3 regions of the Bradyrhizobium sp. I1.14.4 genome follow, and region 2 is predicted to be linked to each of the others. Evidence: predicted binding sites of a transcription regulator. Region 2 holds the regulator's gene; each other region holds the start of a gene.
The links. Region 2 encodes LexA, which represses DNA repair genes until DNA is damaged. Its sites were predicted from a motif close to TGTTCNNNNTGTGTTCNG; they were not measured.
Positions count from the first base shown of each region.

Region 1: a site for LexA is predicted at 6,219-6,236, ahead of ABIB78_RS22940 (ATP-dependent Clp protease adaptor ClpS). Genes of this name have one in related genera too.
Region 3: a site for LexA is predicted at 5,852-5,869, ahead of ABIB78_RS17300 (ImuA family protein). Genes of this name have one in related genera too.

Region 1 covers NZ_JBNDLA010000011.1:182,764-190,758, forward strand. Annotated here, with positions in the region: gene ABIB78_RS22915 (hypothetical protein) at 1-267, shown strand, start outside; gene ABIB78_RS22920 (SDR family oxidoreductase) at 277-1,032, opposite strand; gene ABIB78_RS22925 (flavin reductase family protein) at 1,448-2,002, opposite strand; gene ABIB78_RS22930 (LLM class flavin-dependent oxidoreductase) at 2,082-3,182, opposite strand; gene ABIB78_RS22935 (mechanosensitive ion channel family protein) at 3,601-5,937, opposite strand; gene ABIB78_RS22940 (ATP-dependent Clp protease adaptor ClpS) at 6,259-7,989, shown strand.
Region 2 covers NZ_JBNDLA010000006.1:281,682-289,676, reverse strand. Annotated here, with positions in the region: gene ABIB78_RS15645 (ComEC/Rec2 family competence protein) at 1-230, shown strand, start outside; gene ABIB78_RS15640 (hypothetical protein) at 241-468, opposite strand; gene ABIB78_RS15635 (hypothetical protein) at 614-1,042, opposite strand; gene lexA (transcriptional repressor LexA) at 1,281-1,985, opposite strand; gene ABIB78_RS15625 (molybdopterin molybdotransferase MoeA) at 2,218-3,429, opposite strand; gene ABIB78_RS15620 (HAD family hydrolase) at 3,456-4,082, opposite strand; gene ABIB78_RS15615 (hypothetical protein) at 4,933-5,085, opposite strand; gene ABIB78_RS15610 (amidohydrolase) at 6,280-7,941, opposite strand.
Region 3 covers NZ_JBNDLA010000007.1:252,989-260,983, reverse strand. Annotated here, with positions in the region: gene ABIB78_RS17320 (cytochrome P450) at 1-951, opposite strand, end outside; gene ABIB78_RS17315 (LysR family transcriptional regulator) at 1,088-1,993, shown strand; gene ABIB78_RS17310 (inorganic phosphate transporter) at 2,091-3,713, opposite strand; gene ABIB78_RS17305 (UdgX family uracil-DNA binding protein) at 4,252-5,685, opposite strand; gene ABIB78_RS17300 (ImuA family protein) at 5,941-6,753, shown strand; gene ABIB78_RS17295 (Y-family DNA polymerase) at 6,644-7,995, shown strand, end outside.

The DNA.
Region 1 (7,995 bases), on a different contig from region 2:
CATCTCACCGAAAGCGGACCGGACGCACGCGGGCAATTCTCCGGATCGCTGAAGATGAAGCATGTGGGACTCTGCACACAGGACGGACCGGAGGAACGCGCCGGAGAGATCCGACTGCAATTCATGGGTGCGGATTCGCAGGTCACGGCGGAAATGGTGCTGGACGGCGCACCCTGCACCTACAGCGCCCGCAAGACGCACAGTTACGAGGGGACGCTGTCCTGCGCGGGCCGCGCGCCCGTCCCGCTGCTGGTGTGGCTCAAATAGCGGCTGCCGTCAGGCTGCCGGCCGCGAGCGGCGCAACCATTCGTTCAGATCGATGCGGCCGATGCGGGCCTCGCCCAGCGGCACCAGTGAGTGCTCCTCGACCCGACCGCCCCAGTAGAGTGCATCAGGGTCCTTCACCACCTGACGCGGATCGCCGGTTGCCTTCAGGTAGCGGGCCACGATTTCGTTGAACGGCGCGCGATCCGGACCTGCGATCTCGACGATGCCGTTGCGCGGCGGCTCGAGCGCCACATCGGCGACGAGCGCCGAGACGTCCTCCGCCGCGATCGGCTGGAACAGGCCGGGCGAGAGCCTGATCGTATTTCCATCTCCACTCGCGTCGGCGATCGCCCCGACGAATTCCATGAACTGCGTCGCGCGGATGATGGTGTAGGGAATACCGGAGGCCTCGATCAATCTCTCCTGCGCCACCTTGGCGCGGAAGTAGCCGTTCTCGGGCGTGCGGTCGGCGCCGACGATCGACAGCGCGACATGATGCTTGACGCCGGCCGGCTTCTCCGCCGCCAGCAGGTTGCGGCCGGAGGTCTCGAAGAATTCCATCACCGCCTTGTTCTCGAACGATGGCGAATTGGCCAAGTCGATCACCACGGCCGCGCTGGCCACGGCCTCCTTCAGCCCCTCGCCCGAGATGGTATTGATGCCGTTCTTGGGCGAAGCCGCGACGACCTCGTGGCCGCGCTGGCGCAGAATGGCTGTTGTCCTGGAGCCGATCAGTCCGGTGCCGCCGATGACAACGATCTTCATGATTGGGTCTCCCTTGTCGATGACGAGAGATTCTGGGGCGCGCGCTGCCACCGCATCGGTCGCTCCTGCTTGCGCGACGGCGCTTATAGCATGCGCGTGCGTCGATCGCGCGTTCGTCAAATTGATCACGATCGGTCAGCAGTGCTGATTGACTATTGGGGAGAATGGCTTGCGCTCGGCCGAAGAAAGCTCTCCAGCTCTACCGGCCAACGCTACACGGGTAGGCCAAGGCGTTGACGATCGGGCTGAACGGTTAGCGAGTTCGTATTGTATCTCCGTCATGGCCGGGCTTGTCCCGGCCATCCACGTCTTGGCCGTACGGGAAGTAAAGACGTGGATGCCCTCCACAAGGCCGGGCATGACGAGTGCAAATAGTGTCGCAGCGATCCAAACGATCGCGGATTTGATCAAACCCTCAGGAAAACTCGTTCCAGCTGATGCGGCGCGCGTCGAGGTCGCCGAGCACGACGGGATCGTGGATGTTGCGGACGCTCTGGAAGCTGCTGCGCAGGTAGATCAGCGGGTCGACCGTGGTCGCGGCGCGCACATGCTGGACTTCGCCGATGAAGATCGAATGGGTCTTGGTCTCGAGCTCCTGGGTCAACACGCAGTCGAACGCCGCGACGGCATCCTCCAGCACCGGGGCGCCGGTCGCGCCGGTGGTCCAGCGCCCAAACGCAAAACGGTCGTCGCCGTTGACACCCTTCTGGCCGGAGAAGGTCAGTGCCAGCAACGCGTGCTCCTCGTTCAGGAAGTTGATGACGAAATGGCGCTCCGCGCGGATCCGCTCGTGCGCGCTGGCATTACGGTTAACGCAGACCAGGACCGAAGGCGGATTGTCCGACAGCGAGCAGGCCGAGGTCACGGTCAGGCCGGTGCGCTGCCCGCTCTCGGAGCCGACCGTCACCAGGGCAACGGCACCCGCGCAATGGCGCATGGCCTGCTTGAAACTCTGTGCGTCGACCGTCATGCCGCAAACCTCGATGAAGACACTCCGTTAAAGATATGCGACGCGGGGTGCGAGGCAAGCCCCGCACCCTGCGCACCAGTCATGCAGCCTTCTCGAACTCGGCTCCGAGATGCTTGAGCCGCGGCATTACCTCGTTCTTGAGCAGGTCCAGCGAGTGCCGCCAGGCTTCCGGCTTGTGCTTGTAGTCGAAGCCGAACACGCAGAGGACGCCGAAGCCGCCGACCTCCCGGTAGATCTTCTCGATCTTCTCGGTGACCGTCGCGGGCGAGCCGACGATCCAATTCCGGCGCGCGCAATATTCGACGGTGACGTCGCTATCGGGCACGTCGGGCGCGTGCTTCAGGTAGTCCTTGAAGCCGAAATGGCCGAGCAGAGGCAGGAAATACTCGCCCATCATCCGGCCCATCATGTCGCCGGTCGACAGTTTCCACGCCTCTTCATCGGTGTCCGCCACGAACACCTCGCGCACCAGCCGCCAGTCCTTGCGGCTCGGCTTGCGGCCGGTCTTGGCCGCACCAGCTTCCACCGAATCCCAGTGGCTGCCGACATAGGCCGGATTGAGGTTGAGGCTCATCGGAATGAAGCCGCGCTCGCCGGCGAGCTTCAACGTGTCCGAGTTCTTCGACAGCCCGGCGACGCCGATCGGCGGATGCGGTCCCTGCAACGGCTTGATGTGCGGCTTGAGGAAGTCGAACATCGTGTCCGGCTTGCTCACCGTCCAGAACTTGCCCTTGTGCGTCCAGGGTCCAGGCTCGGACCACATCTTCAGGATGATCTCGAGCGCCTCGCGGGTCATGTCGCGGTTCTGGCCCGACATGCCGTCGACATTGAACATCGCCCAGTCGCTCGGCAGGCCCGAGGCGGCGACACCGAAATTGAGCCGCCCGTTCGAGAGATGGTCGAGCATCGCGACGCGGTTCGCAAGTTCGGCCGGGTGATGATACGGCAGCAGGAAGCCGCCGGGCCCGATGCGGATGTTCTTGGTCTGCAGCAGCGCCTGCGCCACCAACAGATCGGGCGACGGGTGCGGCTCCCACGGCGCGGTGTGATGCTCGCCGATCCAGGCTTCCTGATAGCCAAGTTCGTCGAGCCAGCGCAGCGTCTGCAGATCCCAGTCGTGGCCCTCCTTCAATCCGCACTCCGGCGGGTGCGAGGGCATGGTGAAGTAGCCAAGCTCCATGTGCGTTTCCTTCCTTCGCTTGTGATTCAGTCATGCAATGCGTCTTGCCGCGCATTCGCACGACAATCAGCAAGCGCTGTGCCAGCGGAGGAAATCGCAGGAGAGAAGGAGAAAGGCGGCGTTTTCGGTCAAGTGTGAGCCGTGCCTCGGGCCCGGCAAGGCCCTTGCCGTCTCATCGTCGCGAGACGGTGTCGCAACGATGAGACTCGCCGATAGGCATTCAGCTAGTTTGCTCCCTCTCCCCGTTCTTACGGGGTCGAGACGAGCGAAGCTCGCTCTTAGAGGGTTGGGGTGAGGGGCTACCTCCGCACATACGGAGACAGATACTCTCGCGGAGACTCCCCCTCACCCGAATTCGAGCTTCGCTCGAATTCGACCTCTCCCCGCAAGCGGGGCGAGGTGAAACGAAGCGAGCAAATCAGCCCGCGGCGCGACGCGGCTTCGCGTTGGAATCCGGCTCGGACGGCGCGGGAAGCTGCATCAGGATGGTCTGGCCCATCGAGGCGATCTCGATGCCCTCCTCCTGGAAGCGAAGCTTCATGCGGCGGTTGAACTCGCGCTGCACCGACCAGCGGCCGCCGTCGGTGCAGCGGATCTGTCCGACGATGGTCACGACGGAGCCGTCGACCTTGTCGACGCCCCACAATTCGAGATCGCCGCGGATCAGCGCGCGATATGCCGTCTCCTGACGCATCCCGGCGACGATATCCTTCAGGATCTCGCCGGCGCGGTCGGTGTCCTCCTTGTAGGACACGTTGACGCTGACCGCAGCGTTGCCGGCGCCGCGGCTGGCATTGGTGATTGTCGTCACCGCGCTGAACGGCACAATATGCACGGAGCCGTCGCCGGCGCGCAGCCGCATGGTGCGGATCGAGACGTTCTCGACCACGCCCGAGAGGCCCGACACCGTGACGGCGTCGCCGACCTGCACGGTGTTCTCGATCAGCAGGAACAGCCCGGTGATGAGGTCCTGGACCAGCTTCTGCGAGCCGAAGCCGATCGCAATGCCGACGATGCCGGCGCCGGCGAGCAGCGGCGCGACATTGACGCCGATCTCGCTGAGCGCGGTGAGCCCGACCACCGCGACGATCATGCAGAACAGCGCGGTGCGCAGCATCGGCTGGAAGGTGCGCAAGCGCGCGGCGCGGGCGAAATGCCCCTCGCGCGACAGCGCGTCGATCTGCCGGTCCATCACCGCGTTGGCAACTTCCCAGATCGCGGCCGCGGCAAGTGCCGCAATGCCGATCGTCACCAGCGCCGAGATCAGACGGCTGCCGATCTGGCCGCCATAGAACCAGACGACGGCGTCGACGCCCCAGACCTCGAGCAGCGCGACGAAACCGATCAGCGCGATCACCGCCGTCACCACCTTGCGCAGCAGCGGCAGATAGCGGTTGGCGCGCGTCTCCAGTCCCGGGAAACGCTGCATCAGGTCCGGGCTGATGCGGAAGCCGCGATCGATCAGGCTCAGCACCACCATGGTGACGAGGCGGGTGACCAGCAGCACCGCGACGGTGCCGACGAAATATTGCAGCAGTAGCGAATAGCCGTTGCGGATGTTGAGCGCCCACACCGCCCACAGCGCGAGATCGAGCGCGATCGCCAGCACATGCCAGAGCGCGGCGAGACGGTTGCGCGTCCGCGCCGCGATGCCGGTGCGATCGGCCGGCGCGCGGATGGCGTCGGCGACCTGCCGGCGGCACTGCAGGATGATGACGACGACGAACAGATGCACGACCAGCATCACGAGCCGCAGCAGCGCGGCGTAGCCGGCGCGACTGAGGCCGAGCAGCAGCGCGACGTTGGCGAAGGCGATGCCGGAGACACCGACGGCAACGATGCGCCGCGCCCAGATCTCGATGTAGGCGGCGGTCTCGGCGCGCACCCGGAACAGGCCGAATGGACCGGCCAGCGCGCGCACCGCGCAGATCAGCGCGCGCGAGAACGCATAGGCGTTGACCACGGCCAGGATCACGAGCCGCGTGGTCGACTGATCGCCGATCTCGGTGCCGAGCAGCGCGGTGGCGACGCCGACAAAGGCGACTACCGGCAACAGTTCGAGCACGAGACGCCCGAGCACGAATGGCAGCCGGACCAGCGACTGCCAGGCCCGCGCCAGGCTGAGCCGGCGGCGCTGCGACTCGGGCTCCGGCGTGACGTCGGCAACCGACGATGGCGGATCGACACTCGCGAGCGCCTGCGCCGGCACGCGCGCGGTCTGCGGCAGCCGCGTCTCCAGGTACGCGACCGGCCGCTTGATCAAGCGGAACACCACCCATTCGGCTGATAGCGCGCAGCCGAACACCAGCGCCAGCTTCCAGGCGATATCGATCAGCAGGCCATAAGCGGCCGGATCGTTGGCGGTGCGCACGAACCAGTAATAGAACGACGGGAAATTGGTCAGCGTGCGTGCGACGCCGGCGATCTCGCGCGACGTCTCGCCGACCTGCTCCGAGACCATCAGCAAGAGCTGCGCACCGAGGCTGTCCGCGTTGAGCGGGATCGACGAATGCTGCTCGGGCGCCGGCTGCGCTTCCTGCGGCGAGGCGTTGGCGATGGCGCGCAGCGTGTTGATGATCTCGCCGCGCTTGGTGTCGTCCTGCAGCGTCTCGAGCGCGCGCTTCGCCTGCTCTGATGTCAGCGCGTCGCTGGTACCGGGTTGCGCCGGCGCCGGCCTGGCAGCCGGCTGCGCGAGCGCGGGAGAGACGAGCAGGGCGAAGACGAGAAGGATCGCAAAACGAAACTTGTGCGACATGAGGGCCTCTTATTAAAAGTAATTGCGCGACGGCAAATCCTTGAGAGGAAGCTGCTCTCGCGCTCGCGCCATGTCGGATCGCCCCTTTTCGCCCCGATGATGTGTCGGAAGTTTGCCGCTGTGGCGGCCATCTTTTGGCATTTGCGGCAACACAACCGTCACAAGCGTTGAGTGGCGTTTACGCATGCAGGCGTACCGGACCCTGGCCCGCCGATCGGCCGCACCACACGCCAGGGCTGAGATCGGACAATCTTTCGCTTGACGCGCAGCTGCCGCCATGATGTTCTTATTTTGTTCTTTTCGTTGCGTTTCGGAGGCCTCATGCACGACGTCTTTGCCGATGACGGTCCGGTACAGCTCTTCATTCACGACGACGGCGAGACGCCGCTGGTATTCGTGCAGGACCTACTGCGCACGGTATTCGGGAAATCCCAACAGGAAGCCATCGCTACCGCTGCGCTGATCGAGGCCAGGGGCGCCGTTCCGTGCGGCCCCTATCCAGCACCCGTCGCACGGGCAATGTTCAACAGCGCCAAATGGTTGATCCGCTCCAACGGCCACCCGTTGATGATCACCAGCGAATCCGCCGATGCCAGCCGCCCCTGCGATCTCTGCGAAGCCCCGAACGCCGTGACGGAGATTATTCTCTCGGGCACCACGGCCTCACTGTGCAGGGACTGCCTGCTCGCCGCGCGTCGCAGCTCGGAAGAATTGCCGAGCCACGAGTTTCGATACGCTTTTGTTGCGCTCGATTGGCATTTCGCCGGCGTGCCGCGCAACCTGATCGTGACGCGGGCACGCCAGTTTCCAGGCCACATGCGCGCCGACGTTCAGGTCGCGATCGACAAACTGCTCACCGACCCGATCCACTTCTTCGGGATCCACGAGGAATATCGTTACGAGACGATTGGATTTGCGTCCTTGATGAAGGACAGCCGTAATGCGCCGGCGATCGCGCCTCCGCAGTATCAAGACGTCGATATCGGCGAGCCTGAGCCGGTGAAATGCCTCGTCAACGGCTTGTGGCTGTGCCGGTCCGGCACGTTACGCTACGCCGTGCTGCTGACCTATCATCGCGAATATGACCGCGAACCCGCCGTTCGGATCGAGATCGCATTGCCGGCGGGCTCGGCTGGCGATGCCTTCGTACAGCCGACCTTTGCCGCGCTGGAAGCCGCTGTACACGCCGCGCGATCCTATCGCGGCAAGATACTCTCGCTCGAGGGTGGTTCGGACTATCGCGGACGTTCGCGCGGCGTGACAGTGCATCGGCTGCCGACGGTTGCCCGCGATGACGTAATCCTGCCGGAACGGACGCTGCGGCTGCTCGACCGCAATGTGCTCGATTTCGTCGAAAGCCGCCATCTGCTGCGCGGGCTCGGGCAGTCGACCCGCAAGGGCATCCTGCTCTATGGCCCGCCCGGCACCGGCAAGACCCACACCATTCGCTATCTCGCCACCAACCTGCCTGACCATACCACGCTGATCATCACCGCCGAACAGGTCGGCCTGCTCGGCGCCTATATGAACCTCGCCCGGCTGCTGCAGCCGACCATGGTCGTGATCGAGGATGTCGACCTGATCGCACGCGACCGAGAGGACATGGGCGGGCCGTGCGAGGAATCCCTGCTCAACAAGCTGCTCAACGAGATGGACGGCCTGAAGGAGGATTGCGACATCCTGTTCCTGCTGACCACCAACCGCCCCGAAGAGCTCGAGAGCGCGCTGGCCGGCCGGCCCGGCCGCATCGACCAGGCGATCGAGATGCCGCTGCCCGACGAGACCGGACGCGGCAAGCTGATCCGGCTCTATGGCAAGGGCCTGCCGCTCGCGCAGCCCGTCATCGACGACGCCGTGCGACGCACCGAAGGCGTCAGCGCTGCCTTCATCAAGGAGCTGATGCGCCGACTCGCCCAGGCCAGCATTGTCCGTGACGATGGCGGGGAGATCACCGCCTTCGACCTCGACGGCGCGGTCAGTGAAATGCTGTTCGACGGCGGCCGGCTCAACGCCAAGCTGCTCGGTGGCGCGCAGGGGATGAGTGCGACGTGATGGGGC
Region 2 (7,995 bases):
CGTCCGTGATCGATGCCGAGCGGCTGCGCCGCCACGGCGCGCTGGTGCTACGGCGGATCAGGGACGGCTACGCCGTCGATGCGGTCAAGCCCGGCGGGATCGACCGGCCGTGGTCGCCGGCGATTCCCGGCGACGGCGAGAGCGAGACGACGCTGCGCGCGCCTGCCGCCGCGCCGCGGTCCGCTGTCGACGCGACGCCCGCCGAGACTGATCTGCAGGGCGAAGATTAGAGGGCGAAGATTAGCCGTTGTCGGGTGGGGGGCCGGAAGGCAGCTCGAACAGGCCGAGATGGTACTCGTCGGAATCGGGGCCAGCGTCGGGCTTCTTGACGAGGGTGAAGGAAGCCTCGGGAAACTGCTCCCAGACCTTCAGGTCGTCAGCCGTCACCGTCAGCCAGCCGAACCGGAACATGTAGCGGCCCGGCTCCGTGACGCGACCAGCTTTTTGCCATGTGACCTTATCGACCACCGCGCACGTCCTCCGTGCACGATGATGCGCCAAGGCGTCCGCCGACGCAAATCTCCTGCTGCGCCCCGGAACCCGAAATCCGGGGTCGCTCGAAATCGCTTAGGTCACTCGCCGCCGAACGGCTCATTCCGCGGCGACGATGCGTTCAACCCAAAAACAGCGATGCGAATGCGGAGGGCCGCCGCTCCACAACCTTCGGCTTGTGCTCGACCGCCGGATGCAGCGCCGGCAATTGCAGCACGCTGACGCGCTGTCCCTCGACGAGCTGGGTCACCAGCACATGGCTGCCGTCGGGAAATTCGACCGCGTCATGATGGCGATCGGGCACGTCGGGCTCGACTTCGTTGAACACGCCGACGCGATAGTTCAGCGTCTTGGTCCAGATCCAGCGGCTGTCGTAGCGAACGTTCTCGGCGAAAGCGAGCTCGGTGCCCGGCAGCATGCAGACCGCGACGGTGGGATCATTCTCCGAAGCAAAGCCGCGGGTCGACGTCCCGCGAAAAGTCGTGGTGATCAGCGTCTCTCCGACAATGGCGGGGCGCGATGCCACGGCGTGCAGACTATAGTCACACATCGGATGGCTCCTCATTGAGGTAGCGACCCGTGCCTCTCCCTGAGGCATAGGCCTCTACCAGAGTGGACGATAGCGAACGAGTATCTGCTCGTTTCTGGGCGATTGTACGACTTGCCGCAGAACGTCCCGATCACAAACACGCGACGCTGCGTGAGAGGTATCGGAGCGCATCCGGCAGGCCGCACGCTACGCTATCCTTCAAGGAACGATCCGACGTGTTGCTCGTTCCTTGCCGCCGTCAGTATTTGCGATAAAGACCGATCAGCTTGCCCTGGATGCGCACCCGGTTCGGCGGCAGGATGCGCACTTCATAGGCGGTGTTGGCCGGCTCCAGCGCAATCGATGCGCCGCGGCGGCGGAAGCGCTTCAGGGTGGCTTCCTCCTCGTCGATCAGCGCCACCACGATGTCGCCGGTGTTGGCGACGTCGTTGCGCTGGATCAGCGCCATGTCACCGTCGAGGATGCCGGCGTCGACCATCGAGTCACCGCGCACTTCCAGCGCATAATGCTCGCCGGAGCCGAGCATGTCGGGCGGCACGCTGATGGTGTGGCTGCGCGTCTGCAACGCCTCTATCGGCGTACCGGCGGCGATCCGGCCCATCACCGGGACCGCGACCGGACGGTTGCCGTCGTCCTCGGCGGTCGGCGGCGTGCTGGTGCGCTTGCCGAGGGTGCCTTCGATAACGCTTGGCGTGAAGCCGCGGCGGCCGTTGCTGCCGCCGGCCGACAGTTCGGGCAGCTTGATGACTTCAATGGCACGGGCGCGGTTGGGCAGGCGGCGGATGAAGCCGCGCTCCTCCAGCGCAGTGATCAGGCGGTGGATACCGGACTTCGAGCGCAGGTCGAGCGCATCCTTCATCTCGTCGAAGGAGGGCGGCACACCGGCCTCTTTCAGACGTTCATTGATGAAACGCAGAAGTTCGTACTGTTTGCGCGTGAGCATCTCGAGTATTCCCCCGGTTGATAGCGTCGTTCGATTCCGAGACTTTTCAGGTGGGGCCTGACCTCAGGAGCACGGTGCTCATTACAAGCGCTCCCTCGCGGCCTCCCATTTTGTAGACACTAGTACTCGAAACAAATCATGAACGGACACTATATGTTCGATATGTGTTCCGCAACCACTTAATTTCCGGTGAACGCGCTCGGCCACGCACAATCGGCGGGGGGCGAAAACCCTATTCGGGCAGCGTCAGGATCTTGCATTCGCTGCCCTTGGCAGCGGCAGGCGCAAACGGCGGACGCACGAGAAGTGCCCGTGCCGCAGCGAGATTCCCGAGCAGCGAAGAGTCCTGCTGCACCACGGGGGTTGCGATCAGCGTACCGTCTTCGCGCTCCTCGAGACGCGCACGCAGGTAGTCCTCGCGCTGGTCGTTGGCGGCGAGGTCGCGGCCGAGCAGGGCGGTGACGCGGACATGATGAATCGCTTTCCGGCCGCTCAGCGCCCGAATCAACGGCACCAGAAACAGGAAGGCGCAGACATAGGAGGATACCGGATTGCCGGGCAGGCCGATTACCCGCATCGCGCCGAGCCGGCCATGCATCATCGGTTTGCCCGGCCGCATCGCAATCCGCCAGAACGCCATGTCGACGCCCTCGGCCTCCAGCGACCGCTTGACCAGATCGTGGTCGCCGACCGAGGCACCGCCGGTGGTGATCAGGACGTCGGCACCGGTCTCTCGCGCCCGGCGGATGCCGGCGGTGGTCGCTTCCACCGTGTCGGCGGCAACCCCGAGGTCGATGGTCTCGGCGCCTTCGGCGCGCGCCAGCGCCCGCAGCGCATAACCGTTGGAATAGACGATCTGGCCCGGGCCGGGCTTCGAGCCCGGCATCACGAGCTCGTCGCCGGTCGCCAGCACCGCGACCTTCGCACGGCGGTGCACCACGAGCTCCGGATAGTTCATGGCAGCCGCCAGCGACAGCGCGCGGTCGGAGAGGCGGCTGCCGGCGGCGAGCAGCACGTCGCCCTCACGGAAGTCGACGCCGGCGGGGCGGATGTGCCGCCCGGCGGTTGCGGCTTCCGTGATCGCGATGTGGTCGCCGTCGACCCTGGTGTCTTCCTGGATGATGACGGCGTCGGCGCCATTGGGGATCACGCCGCCGGTGAAGATCCGCACCGCTTCGCCGGCACCGACCGTCCGCTCGAACGGCCGGCCGGCCGCGACTTCGCCGATCACCTTGAGCCGGGCCTTGAGATCGGCCGCATCGGCGGCGCGCACGGCGTAGCCGTCCATCGCCGACATCGGCTGTGGCGGCTGGGTGCGGAGCGCGGCGAGGTCATGCGCCAGGGTGCGGTGGTAGGCGGCATCGAGCGCGACCATCTCCTCCGGCAGGGGCTCGGCGCCGGCGAGGACGGCGGACAGGGCATCGGCAACCGGCATCAGGGCCACGCTCAGAGCTCCTTCATTCGAAAAGTTTAAATACCAAGTGCGGTCAACGCCCTTGCCACGTCATCCGTCGATGTCACGTGGATGGCATGAAGGCCGCGCGCCCGCGCACCCTCGATATTGGCGGCCAGGTCGTCGAAGAACAGGATCCGCGACGCCGGCACGCCGATCGCTTTTACCACATGATCGTAGGCCTCGGCGTCGGGTTTCCGGAAGCCGATGCTCGATGACAGGAAGACAGTCCGGAAATGGCTGAGCAACTCGGCATGGCTGGCGGAGAAATGCGCGACGTGGGCTGGATTGGTGTTGGAGAAGGCGTAGAGCGGCATCCGCCTGGCAGCCGCCGCGAGCAGGGGGGCGATTCCCGGCATCTCGCCGGTGAAGATCGCGTTCCAGCCTTCGAGGAACTGCGCGTCCGTGATGTTGATGCCGAGCGTCTGGCGCAGGTTTTCGAAGAACGCGGCGTCGTCGATCCGGCCGATCTCGTGATGCCTGAAGCTGTCGTCGACGACAAAGCGCGTGGCGAGGTCGGCCGGCGCGCAGCCGGCATGCTGCGCCCAGTGCGCCATCACCTTCTCGAAGTTGATGTCGATCACGACGCGGCCGATATCGAACAGCAGCACGTCGACGGAATGGGGAGAGAGTTGCGAGGTCATTGCGGAAACCGTGTACGAAAATTGCGGGCGGGCGGCAATGTCCTCGATTTGTGCGGCAGGCATGCGACGACGGTGCTGATGTTGGCTCCGGCTTGGTCCATTCTCACGCGGTGTCATCACCCGCGCATGCGTGTGATCCAGTATTCCAGAGACGCCGATGCTTGATTGGAGAAGCCGCGGCTTCTCCCGGAGGGATCCATAACCACAGGGTCGTGTTGTAGAAGACGGCTGTGGCCCCAGCGTCGCGCAACAATCACCTTCGGCGGTTATGGGTCCCCGGGCCTTCGCCGGGACGGCACCGAATTTGTTGCACGATCCGTGAGTCACACATCGACGTTCTCGCGACATGATTTGCCCGAGCTTTGCTGTTCGTTCCGCCCTCCTTGAAGAGGGCGCAGGGAAAGCCGGGTGCCGATTGCACCCATGGGTCCCGTGCAACAAAAAGCACGGGGGTAGGACCACAGGTGTAACCGGAGCAGTCCGGCTTTCCCTGCGCGATGGGCTACGGCTTACTTCGTGCTCTCCCCGGCGAGACTGGGCTTGCTTGTCACCGTCTCCGCAAAAACGCTTGCGCGTTTTGCGGGGAGACACCGGCCGCTAGGGCGTCAGGACCACACGACTTCACCGTCCGCCTCGTTCGCACTCGTCAGTTGCGCACTCGGCGTCCACCGCATCTCACGCCGCGTTCGTGACGACCGCGAAGCGCCCCTCGATCGGGTGAGACGGGCAAACCATACACTGAGTTGGGTGTGCTGATAAACCGAAATATTTTTGCGAAGGGGGCTTGCGCCGTCGGGCAAATCAGTGGCAGGGGCGACACCGGATTTGGCGCAGGTCCTGCCGCGCAGCCTCACAATCTGGAAAGCGCCAGGCCGAGGTAAGCGATGAGCGCGCCGGTACTGAGAATGATAACGACGAGCGCCTGCTCTGAACGTGCCTGCAAGGTTTTTCGGCTCACGGCGATGACGCTCCATCCATCAAGATCATGCTGTCCAACTAACATGGGTTGGTATCCGTTCCGGTTCCTGTCAGGGAACTTGCACGAATGTCAGCGGCGCGGGCACGTCGGAGCTTCGTCCTGTTCCAGGCCAGAAATACGCAACGCCGCCCGCTTTGAAATACGACGGACGGCGTTGGTTCTAGCCCCAGGAGGGACGGCAAAATCCTGACATGCACGGATACGGATGTGGGACGAATAAGGTTTCACGTCGTCGGACCCGTATGATTCCGGTACTCCGAAGGAGCAGAGGAAAGCGTCGGGGCGAGGTCTAGGATGGCCTGACCAAGTTGCTCTGGCCTCAGCGTGTACCCCCTCGCTGGGGCCTTTCTTTGAGCCGCCGATTCAACGGGGCCACGCGCAGAGCGTTTCGGTCCCGGACCTAACCCGGGCCGATCGCAACGGCTCGAGTCCGGGCAGCCCGGGCTCAACAGAGACCAGCAGCGAAATTCCGTTTCCGGATTTGGTGCCTAGCAAACTCTCACGCTTTGCTGGACATACGTGTAACCGTTCCAGACGGGCTGAGTTTGATAGCAGGAGCCGTAGGCAGCTGCTGCCCCGAGTGCGGCTCCGGCCGCCACGCCTGCGGCTGCGGGATATCCCCAACCTCTGCCGTAATAGCCTCCACGGTAGTAACGACCACCCGCCCATCGGGTGCCACCGCCGTGCCAGCCGGGCCTCACTCCGGGGTGGACCCCGCCGTGAAATCCGCCCGCGTGAAATCCGCCCGCCCGACCGCGGGGTCGTGCATCGGATTCAACAGGTAGCAGAATTAGACCAGCGGCGATTAGACTGAGAGCCAATCCGAAGGTGGCTGGGCGCATGGTTGTACTCCATTTGCAGTGCATCTTTTGGCACTTTTTGCGAACGCAACCGATATCGATCTGTTCCAGCCGCCTCGAGCAAATCTCGTTCAATCTCGCTCTTGCGAGACAACTGCAGAGCGACATCACGATATGGATCTCGTGCGCGCCAGGGTCCGCTGCCCTCCGTGGATATCAACCGCGTCCGTTGATGGCCCCTTTTTAAGAAGTGCCCCGCTGGTTATCGAAAGTCCGGCGTCGGGGGTGAAGCGGACCTCAGGGTTGCGCGCTCCGCCTTCCGAGTTTGACCCAGCGCGGACATGGGCGAGCCTGACGAGATCGACCCGAATGACCGATTTGTTGAAGAAGTCAGTCCGTTGACAGAAAGCAAGGGGGACTAGTTAGACGACGTGAACATTGGATCTGCGAAAATTACCTCGCCATCGACGAGCGTCAACAAACTGGTCGTTGCGGGTAGTTGCGGCGTTGGAATGATCAATACATCCTGGGACAGCACCGCGAGATCTGCGGCCAGACCCGGCGCGATGCGCCCTTTGCGCTGATCCTGGCCGTCAACATAGGCGCCGCCGGCAGTGTAGGCCGTCAGCGCGGCTTCGCGCGTCAACGCCTCGGTGGGTTCGCCCAGATGCGATGTTGCCAGCATCAGATTGAGAAAGGGGTTTTGTTCCTTCGGACCACCGTCGGACCCAAGCGCGAGGGGAATGCCGGCGGCAATAAAGCTCTTCAGTAACATGTGTTCGCTTGCCAGCGATTCACCGGGCATCGGCCCTGCGAGGTGGGTCGGATTTTGGATCACGACGAGGCCGAGCTGCACCACTTTTTCGATCATGTCCGGCTGAATGCCGTCGCCGTGTTCGATGCGAACTCGCTTCGCCCGCCAGGCGGAAGCCGGCGCGAGCTGTTCCATCATCTTCAGCATCCGGTCGGTCTCGGCGTCGCCGACAACATGCAACGCCATTTGCGTCGGCCGTTCCAAAGCAAGCGTCAGAATCTCGCGTAGCTGCGCGTCGGTGAAGTTCGATCGGCCGCGCCAGTCTGACCGAGTGCTGTAGGCGTTGCGCTGAAACGAGTTCTGTTCGATCGGGGTGCCGTCCAGTATCCACTTCGGTCCTTCCACACGCACCTTGGCCGGCGCTTGTTTCACGGCAGCGTCGATCACTGCCCATGCGTCCGGAATGCGCTCGGCCGGCGTTTGCCAGGCGCCCCAGGAATAGACCGTCCATTTCTGCGTTGGTTTTGCCGCCGCAAGGCCGGCCAAGGTCACGTCCAGCGACTTGTCGTTATTCATCAGGTGGATGGAGGTGACGCCCCAACGGGCATAACGCTGCTGCGCGGCGCCGAAGACCGTGGCTAGGTATTCCGGCGTAAGCGGTCGTATGCGCGGCGTGATCGTCTCTGCGGCCTCGTAGGCCCGCCCGTCGAGGCGACCGCTTTCGTCCCGGCCCCACCAGCCGCCCAGCGGATCGGTGATGGTTTCGGTGATGCCCAGCCTACGCAACCCCTCGCTGTTGACGATGCTGGTGTGTCCCCAGAATCCCTTGAGGAACACGGGTGTGTTCGGCGCCACTATGTCGAGCGCCTTGCGCCAGTTGCGCTGGTCCCGCGCGACCAGGGGGCCGACATAGGCGCAGATCCAATCGGTGCGCGTTTTGGCTGCCTGCTCCACTGCGGCCAGTGCCTGCTCCGCAGTCGGACCGGGAAAGGGCAGGTTCGGCATGGCCAGTGGCGGCGTGGGTAGCTCGTTGCCAAGATGGACGTGCGCCTCGACCAAACCCGGCGTGACAAGGCGGCCGCCAACATCAATGATCCGGGTTTTGGGCCCGATTAGCCCGCGAACCTGCTCATTGTTTCCAACGGCGAGAATGCGACCATCCTCGATCGCCAGAGCCTGCGCGTATGGCAAAGCCGGATCCGCCGTGAAGACCTTGGCATTGACCAGGACTAGCTGAGGGGCGGCGATCGCGCCCGAGGTCAGGAACGCCACGCCGGCCCCGGCGATGAGGTAGGACTTCAGCCTTGTGACGCGCGGTCGGTTCATGTGCTCCCCCGGTCGGACTAATCGCCGGCGGCGCGCCGATTGCGTCATTTGACG
Region 3 (7,995 bases), on a different contig from region 2:
GGCGAAGCGATTGCCGTCGCGGTTCGCGGCGCCGACGCAGAGGCCGATCTGAAGGCCCTCGGGCAGCGTGGTGCCGGAGAGGTCGACATCGCGGGTAACGCGGCGCGGATACATGCCGATCGGCGAGATCCAGCGCACTGCTTCCTCGAGCGCGGACGGCCATAGCTCGGGCTTGGCCAGTACGCCGTCCTTCTGCGCCGGGTTTTCCAGGAGGCCGAGCACCAGCGTCAGGATCGCGTCGCGTGGCTCGTTCAATCCGCCGCCGATGATTACCTTGATGTTGGCGCGGATGCCGTCGATCGGCATCGGCGGATCGGCATTGATCATCGAGGACAGGATCGAGGGATTGGGGTGGCTGCGGTGATCCTCGAGCACCGCGTCTATTGCGGCATCGACGTCGGCGCTCGCCTGCATCGCCTTCCGCTCGGTCTCGGCATCGGCGGCGTAATTGCCCGCGCCGTCGATCAACGCCTGTGACCACTCGGCCAACATCTGCCACGGCATGTCGCGAAAGCCGATCATCGCCATCAGGCTGCGCGAGGCCATCGGCGCGGCCAGCGTGGCGAACAGATCGCTCTCACCAGCCACCGATAGATCATCGATCAGCGTCCGTGCGATCGCGGTGAATTTCGGCGCCCAATACTCCCTGATCGTGGCGGGACGGAACGAGGGCTCGATCGCCTTGCGGCCGATCGCATGCTCGGCGCCGTCCTTGCGCATGAAGGTCGGCCCCATCACCTTGTTGACCAGCGAGGTCGGATTATCGGCCGAGTAGGTCGCGGGATCGCGCTCGATCCGCATGATGTCGTCGAAGCGCGTCACCAGCGTCAGCTTCGCGGGCGCGACAAAGACGGCGGGCGCCATCTCGCGCAGGCGGCGGAAGATCGGATAGGGGTCGTCGAGCAGATCCTGATACGCGATGTCAGTCACGACAGGCACGGTGCTGGCCATTGGTCCTCCCGGAGTGCTTTTTTGCAAGGCTAGCGCCAGGAACGTAATCGCTCAATTCGATGGGATCGATCGAGGCCATCGAAATATCAAATGACGTTATGATAGGCTTGGTCGCCGGCAATGCGGGAGGTGCAGCGTGGCGGTCAATTCCTCGATCGATCAGATCGACATCGGGACTTTGCGGACGCTTGTGCTGGTCTACGACCTGCAGTCGTTCTCGGCGACAGCCAAGCGGCTCGACGTCAACCAGTCCACCATCAGCTATGCGGTCGAGCGGCTGCGCGGCGCGCTCCATGATCCGCTGTTCGTCCGCCACGGCAACGGCGTGACGGCCACCGAGCGCTGCGCGGCGCTGGTCGGCTGGGCGCGGGACATGATCGGCGAGATCGACGCGCTCGCCTCACCGGTGGAGTTCGATCCGGCGACGGTGCAGGGGAGCGTGACGATCTCCTGCAACTATCACGAGCGCCAGACCCTGATCCCGCAGTTCAGCGCGCGGCTGCGTGCCGGCGCACCGAAGGTCCGCCTCGTGCTGCTCGACGCCGCGGGCCATGGCGACGTCCATCTCAAACAGAACCAGTGCGACATCGTCCTTGGTCCGGTCGGGGTCGTCGGCGAAAGCTTCTTCAGGCGCCATATCCTCACCGATCACTATGTCTGCGTGATGGATCCGGCCAATCCACTGGCGCGCGGCCGGATCGCCCTGTCGGCCTATGCGAAGGCCAAGCATGTCTTCATCACCCATAGCGGCGAGTGGCAGCCGCTCTATCTCGAGGCGCTCAAGGCGAGGAAGATCGAGATCGAGCCTCTGGTCAGCCTTCCCAACCACGACAGTCTGGAGCGGATCATCACAGGCACAAGGCTCGTCGCCACGATCCCACACCATCTGGCGCGGGCGCTGCGCGGCGGGCTGCACGTCGCTGCGCTGCCGTTCCGCGTGCCGATCTCGATCGACCTTTACTGGAGCGCCCGGACGGCCAAATCGGGCCTGCACAAATGGGCGCGCGGCCTGCTGGCAGAGGTGGCCAAGGCATACGATTGAGCGCGCGGCTTGGCGCCGCAACGGCAAAAAGCAAAAGGCCCGCACCTGACGTGCGGGCCTTGGTCCGGCGCGGTGCCGCGCCGAAAGCGTGGGGGCATCAGAACACGTGGTAGAACACGTAGTACAGACAGCCCGAGAGGATCATCGCGACCGGCAGGGTCAGCACCCAGGCCATCGCGATGTTGCGGATCGTCGACCATTGCAGGCCGGAGCCGTTGGCCGCCATGGTGCCGGCGATGCCCGACGACAGCACGTGCGTGGTCGAGACCGGCAGGCCGTAGCCGTCGGCCGCCGCAATCGTCGCGGCCGCCGTGATCTCGGCGCAGGCACCCTGCGCGTAGGTCAGGTGGGTCTTGCCGATCTTCTCGCCGACGGTGACGACGATGCGCTTCCAGCCGACCATGGTACCGAGGCCGAGCGCGATGGCGACGGCGAACTTCACCCAGCTCGGGATAAACTTCGTCGCGCTGTCGAGCGAGCCCTTGTACGCGTTCAGCGTGGCGACGTCGGCGGTGGTCAGTTCGGCTTCCTTGTCCTTCATCAGGAAGCGGATCGCCTCGGAGGCCAGGTACATGTCGTTACGGGTGTTGCCGACCGCGTCGGCCGGGAACTTGGCCAGCGAGCCATACTGGGCAACCTGCTGGCCGATGTCGCGCACCAGCACCGCCAGCGACGGATAGGTGCCTTCGTTGATCTGGTGCTGCGCGACATAGTTGGTCACGGCCGGGCGCGGATTGCCGATCACGTTGTAGCCGGCCGCCTTGCCTTCGATGACCTTGCTGGCCGAGGTCGAGTGCGCGGCGAACTGCTCGATCTGGCTCGCGGGCAGCGCGCGGTTCAGCGCATAGGCGGTCGGTACGGTGCCGATCAGGATCAGCATGATCAGGCCCATGCCCTTCTGGCCGTCGTTGGAGCCGTGGAAGAAGCTGACCAGGGTGCAGGTTAGGATCAGGATGCCGCGGATCCACCACGGCGGCGGCTGGTTGCCGACCGGCTCGCCGAACAGCGCCGGCGTCGCGCGCGCCAGCGCGATCTTGAGGACGTAGAGCAGGCCGGCCGCGAGCGCGAAGCCGAACAGCGGCGACAGCAGCAGCGCCTTGGCGATGTTGCCCGCCTGCGACCAGTCCACGCCGGAGGTGCCGTCACGGCCGCGCAGCAGCGCGTTGGTGATGCCGACGCCCATGATCGAGCCGATCAGGGTATGCGAGCTCGAGGCCGGCAGGCCGAGCCACCAGGTGCCGAGATTCCAGATGATGGCGGCGATCAGCAGCGCGAACACCATCGCGAAGCCGGCACTGGAGCCGACCTGCAGGATCAGCTCGACCGGGAGCAACGACACGATGCCGAAGGCAACGGCACCGCTCGAGAGCAGCACGCCGATCAGGTTGAACATGCCAGACCAGACCACGGCGATATGCGCCGGCAGCGAGCGGGTGTAGATCACGGTCGCGACCGCGTTGGCGGTGTCGTGGAAGCCGTTGACGAATTCAAAGCCGAGCGCGATCAGCAGCGCGACGAACAGCAGGATGTACGGCAGGAACGACGTGATGCGTGTGCCGGTGGCGTCGACGTCGGCATAGATGCTGTAGGCAACGAACAGCAGCGCGGCCGCAACCACGCCCAAATAGATAACGCCGGTCAGAGGATGAAAGCCCTTGTCGAGGTCCGGACCCTTTTTCAGGGCGGGCTCGATCGAGCCGGGTAACGCCATATCGCTCATGGTAAACTCCTGTCCCAATGCCTCCGATTTTGATCGATGCATATGACAAGCAATTGAAATCCGGCCCGCGAAATGAGGCGGCTACCCATGGCGGTGGACATCGAGCCGAATTTTTGTGCAACGGATTGATGGCCCACGCGCCTTCGCGGCCTCGTGGCGGCCTGTGGCAATGGAAGGTCACCGATCACGACGGAAACTCGCCGCCTGCGTTTCGCAGGGCGAGACATTGTGAAGATGAGGCCACACCGGCCACGCTCCGGGCCGTCAAGGCCCGGCGGCCGTGACATGAACGCTACAAGGGGGAAAATGCTGCGAGGGTGCGGGCCAGGTTGCAGGCAGATAGATGAGGTGGCGCGCCGCACGATTGGGGCTAGCAAACCGCGCAGCGCGCCCGCCTCAGGGTACGTCATGGCGTGAACATGACGCCCGATACCTGCGGAACATGCTACCCTAACACAGATCAATTCAAGGTTGTAGGTGTTTGTCAGGGTTTAGAACAATTTCACGTTGAAGTGTGGTTCCGCTGGTTTGGCGGAACTCAAGCCGCGTTGGCTGATCTGCGCAGCTGATGTGCCGCGATTTTCAGGTCGTCGATAAAGCGATGATATTCCAGCGCCTTTGCTTTTTCGTCGGGCAGCCGCAACAGATAGGATGGGTGCACGGTGACGAGCACCTTGATCCCATCGTGGTCGATCAGACGGCCGCGGTTCTTGTTGATCGGCGTGATCTTGCCGAGCACGCTCTGCGCTGCCGTGGCGCCGAGCGCCATCACCAGGTCCGGCTTGATGGTAGCGAGCTCGCGTTCATACCACTGCCGGCAGGCGCGGATCTCCGGCGTGTTCGGCTTCTGGTGCAACCGGATCTTGCCGCGCGGCACGAACTTGAAGTGCTTCACCGCATTGGTGACATAGACCTTGGTGCGCGCAATGCCGGCTTCCTCCAGCGCGCGATCGAGCATCTGTCCGGCCGGTCCGACGAAGGGATGGCCTGCGAGATCTTCCTTGTCGCCGGGCTGCTCGCCGACCAGCATCAGCGTTGCGCTTTGCGGGCCTTCACCGAACACGGTCTGGGTTGCGTCCTTCCACAGCGGGCAGGCGCGGCAATCGGCGGCCTCTTCGCGCAAGGCCGCGATCGTGTCGCGGGCTTGCATATCCTGGGTTTGCTTGCGGGGCATCGGCTCATCCTGCCGCTTCAGCGGCTCGGCCGCCTTGCGTGTGATGAAGGGGCCGCTCGTCATGCGCATTGCATCTTCGATCAGAGGCTTAATGATCGAGTCCTTGGGCAGGTTCCTCCAATAGGCCTGCGGCATCTCCATCACTTTCAGCCGTGCGGGATTGAGCAGGCCGTTGTCATGACGCCGCCAAACTTCCTCGAGCCGATCCTCGGTCGGCATTTCGGATTTGGCGATGCCCGGCGTGATCGAGATCGCGTGCCCGTCCCAATGTGCGCAGACGTCGGGGGTCAGGATCGACCACGGCATGTCGGCGAAGCGGCCGGCAAAGAATGGTGCGGCGAGCTCGACGATGCGATGCTCCGGCTCGAACCAGGCGACGTAATGCGCCGTCCGCTCGCGGCCGATCTCGCGGAAGCGCAGATGCGCGTGCATCCTGTCGATATCGCCATAGACCGCGCGCGCCATCGCGTGGACCTCGGCGACATCAGGGGCGGTGGTCGCGCCGAGCAGATCGTGATGGCTGCGCAGCCGCCACAGCAGGCGATAGAGCAGGGCGAAGCGCTCGTCGTTCCGATGCAGGATCGCGGTTCTTGCCAGCTCGACGAATTTGGCAGGGACGTTGAGCTGTGCCTGCGGCGGATCCGGCAATTCATTCACGCAGGATGCCGATGATAGTTCGTCATCGCGGCGTACGGTCCACGTGACTTCCGAAGGCTTCACGTCATTCAGCGCCAATCGCCGCGCGGCCTTGCGCCAGCCTTCGAAATCGGTGTCGTTGTCGAGCACGATGATGCGCATGCGATTGCTCCGTTTCCGTCACGCCGCCATTTTCGCGGCTTGTGCGCCTGACACTGCGGAAGATCAGGGCCATCCGGTTCGGCGGCTGCTGAATCCCATTGATTCCACTCATGAATCGATGAGTTCACCAATCCGATTGACTCCGCAGGCCCTGTTAGCTTTATATTAGAACATATCATGAACAAATGGGCCAGTCCCTGGTTCTCTATTCAGGTCAGTGACGGCCTCAAATTTTCAGGTGGAAGGAGCGGCGCAATGAATGGCGCACGCACGGGTACGCTTGCGTCTCTGCGCGGCAGCATCGCGCGCATCGAGGCGCCATCGGATGCGGCGATGCCGAACCGCGTCGCGCTCGGCCATGCCAGCGCGGACGCGATGCTGCGCGGCGGGCTTGCGGCGGCCGCGCTGCACGAGGTGTTCGCGGCCGGCCATCAGGGGGGCGCGGCGACCGGCTTCATCGCGGGGCTTGCCGGCCGCATGTCCTCGCGCAAGCCGCTGGTCTGGGTACGGCAGGACTTTTCCGATCGCGAAAACGGCGCGCTGTCGATGCGCGGGCTGGCCGAACTCGGCCTCGATCCGCGCCTGCTGGTCACGGTGCGTGCCGCCGATATCGATAGCGGCCTGCGCACCGCGGCCGACGCGCTCGCCTGCGATGCGCTCGGCGCGGTTGTGCTCGAGGTCTGGGGCCATGCGCGCCAGCTCGATCTCGTCGCCAGCCGCAAATTGACGCTGGCCGCGCAAGCCTCCGGCGTCACCGCGCTGGTGTTGCGGATCGCGGCCACCCCGATCCCCTCGACCGCGGAGACGCGCTGGATCGTGCGCGCGGCGCATTCGCCGCCCGGCAATGCCGCGATGCCTGCGGCGCTTTGCAGCGCCTGGGGCGCGCCGCGCTTCGAGGCCGAACTCGTGCGCAATCGTCATGGCCCGGTCGGGCGATGGATCATGGAATGGAAATGTGATGAGTGCCAATTCAGTGAACCGTCGGCGTATCCTCAGCCTGTGGCTGCCACGCCTGCCGATCGATCGCATCAAGCGCAAGCTCGCGCAGAGCATCGCCTCGCCAGCTGAGCTCGTTGCAGGCGAGCTGGATGAACCTTCAAGTGAGATGAGCACGTTGCCAGGGCTCTCTCCCCCCTTGCGGGGGAGAGTTGGAGAGAGGGGTACCACGGACGCCAGCGTATGCGGCTTACCCCTCTCCCTAACCCTCCCCCACAAGGGGGGAGGGAACCCATCCGTTGATGCCTCCCTCACAAATGGGTTAAGTAGCGGTCTCCCCAGCGTCGTGGTGGCAAAGGACCACAACGCGATCCTGCTGCACGCCATCGACGAGGCTGCGGTGCGCGCCGGGCTGTCGATCGGATTGCCGCTCGCCAATGCGCGGGCGATCTGTCCGGAGCTCACGGTCTACGACGCCGATCCCGCGGCCGATCTGAAGACGCTGAACGATATCGCCGACTGGTGCGACCGCTTCACGCCGCTGGTCGCGCTCGATCCGCCTTACGGGCTGTTCCTCGACATCACCGGTTGCGCTCATCTGTTCGGCGGCGAGCGCGCGCTGCTGCAAATCGTGACCAGCGCGCTGAACCGGCGCGGCTTTGCCATCAGTGCCGCAATCGCCGGCACCTCGATCGCGGCGTGCACGCTGACGCGCTACGCCTCGGGGCAGATCGTAGCCGATGGCGCGGAAGCGCAGGCGGTCGGCCCGCTGCCGGTGTCGGCGCTCGGCGCCGATGCCACGATCACCACCGGCCTGCGCCGCGCCGGCTTGAAGACCATCGGCGATGTCGCCGCGCGCGCGCCGCATGAAATCTCGGCGCGGTTCGGCGCAGCCTTCACGACCCTGCTCGGCCACGCGCTCGGGCAGGGCGATGCCCCGATCAGCCCGCGCAAGCCGCTGCCCGATTACATCGTCGAGAAGCGTTTCCCCGAGCCCATCGCCACCGACACCGTGATCGCGCTGACCCTCTCAAGCCTCGCCAAGATGCTGGTTACCGCGATGGACAAGCAGGGCAAGGGAGCCCGGCAACTGGAGGCGAGCTTCTTCCGCACCGACGGCGCGGTGCGCGCGATCCTGGTCGAGACCGGCCGTCCGGTGACGCGGCCCGAGATGATCGACCGCCTGTTCCGCGAGCGGCTCGATGCGCTCAACGATCCCCTTGATCCCGGCTTCGGCTTCGATCTCATCCGTCTTGCCGCAGGGCGTACCGAGATCGTGGTGCAGCAGCAGCGCGATCTCGACGCCACCGTGCACGACAATGACGCGCTCTCGGCGCTGATCGACCGCATCGCCGCCCGCATCGGGGGCAAGCG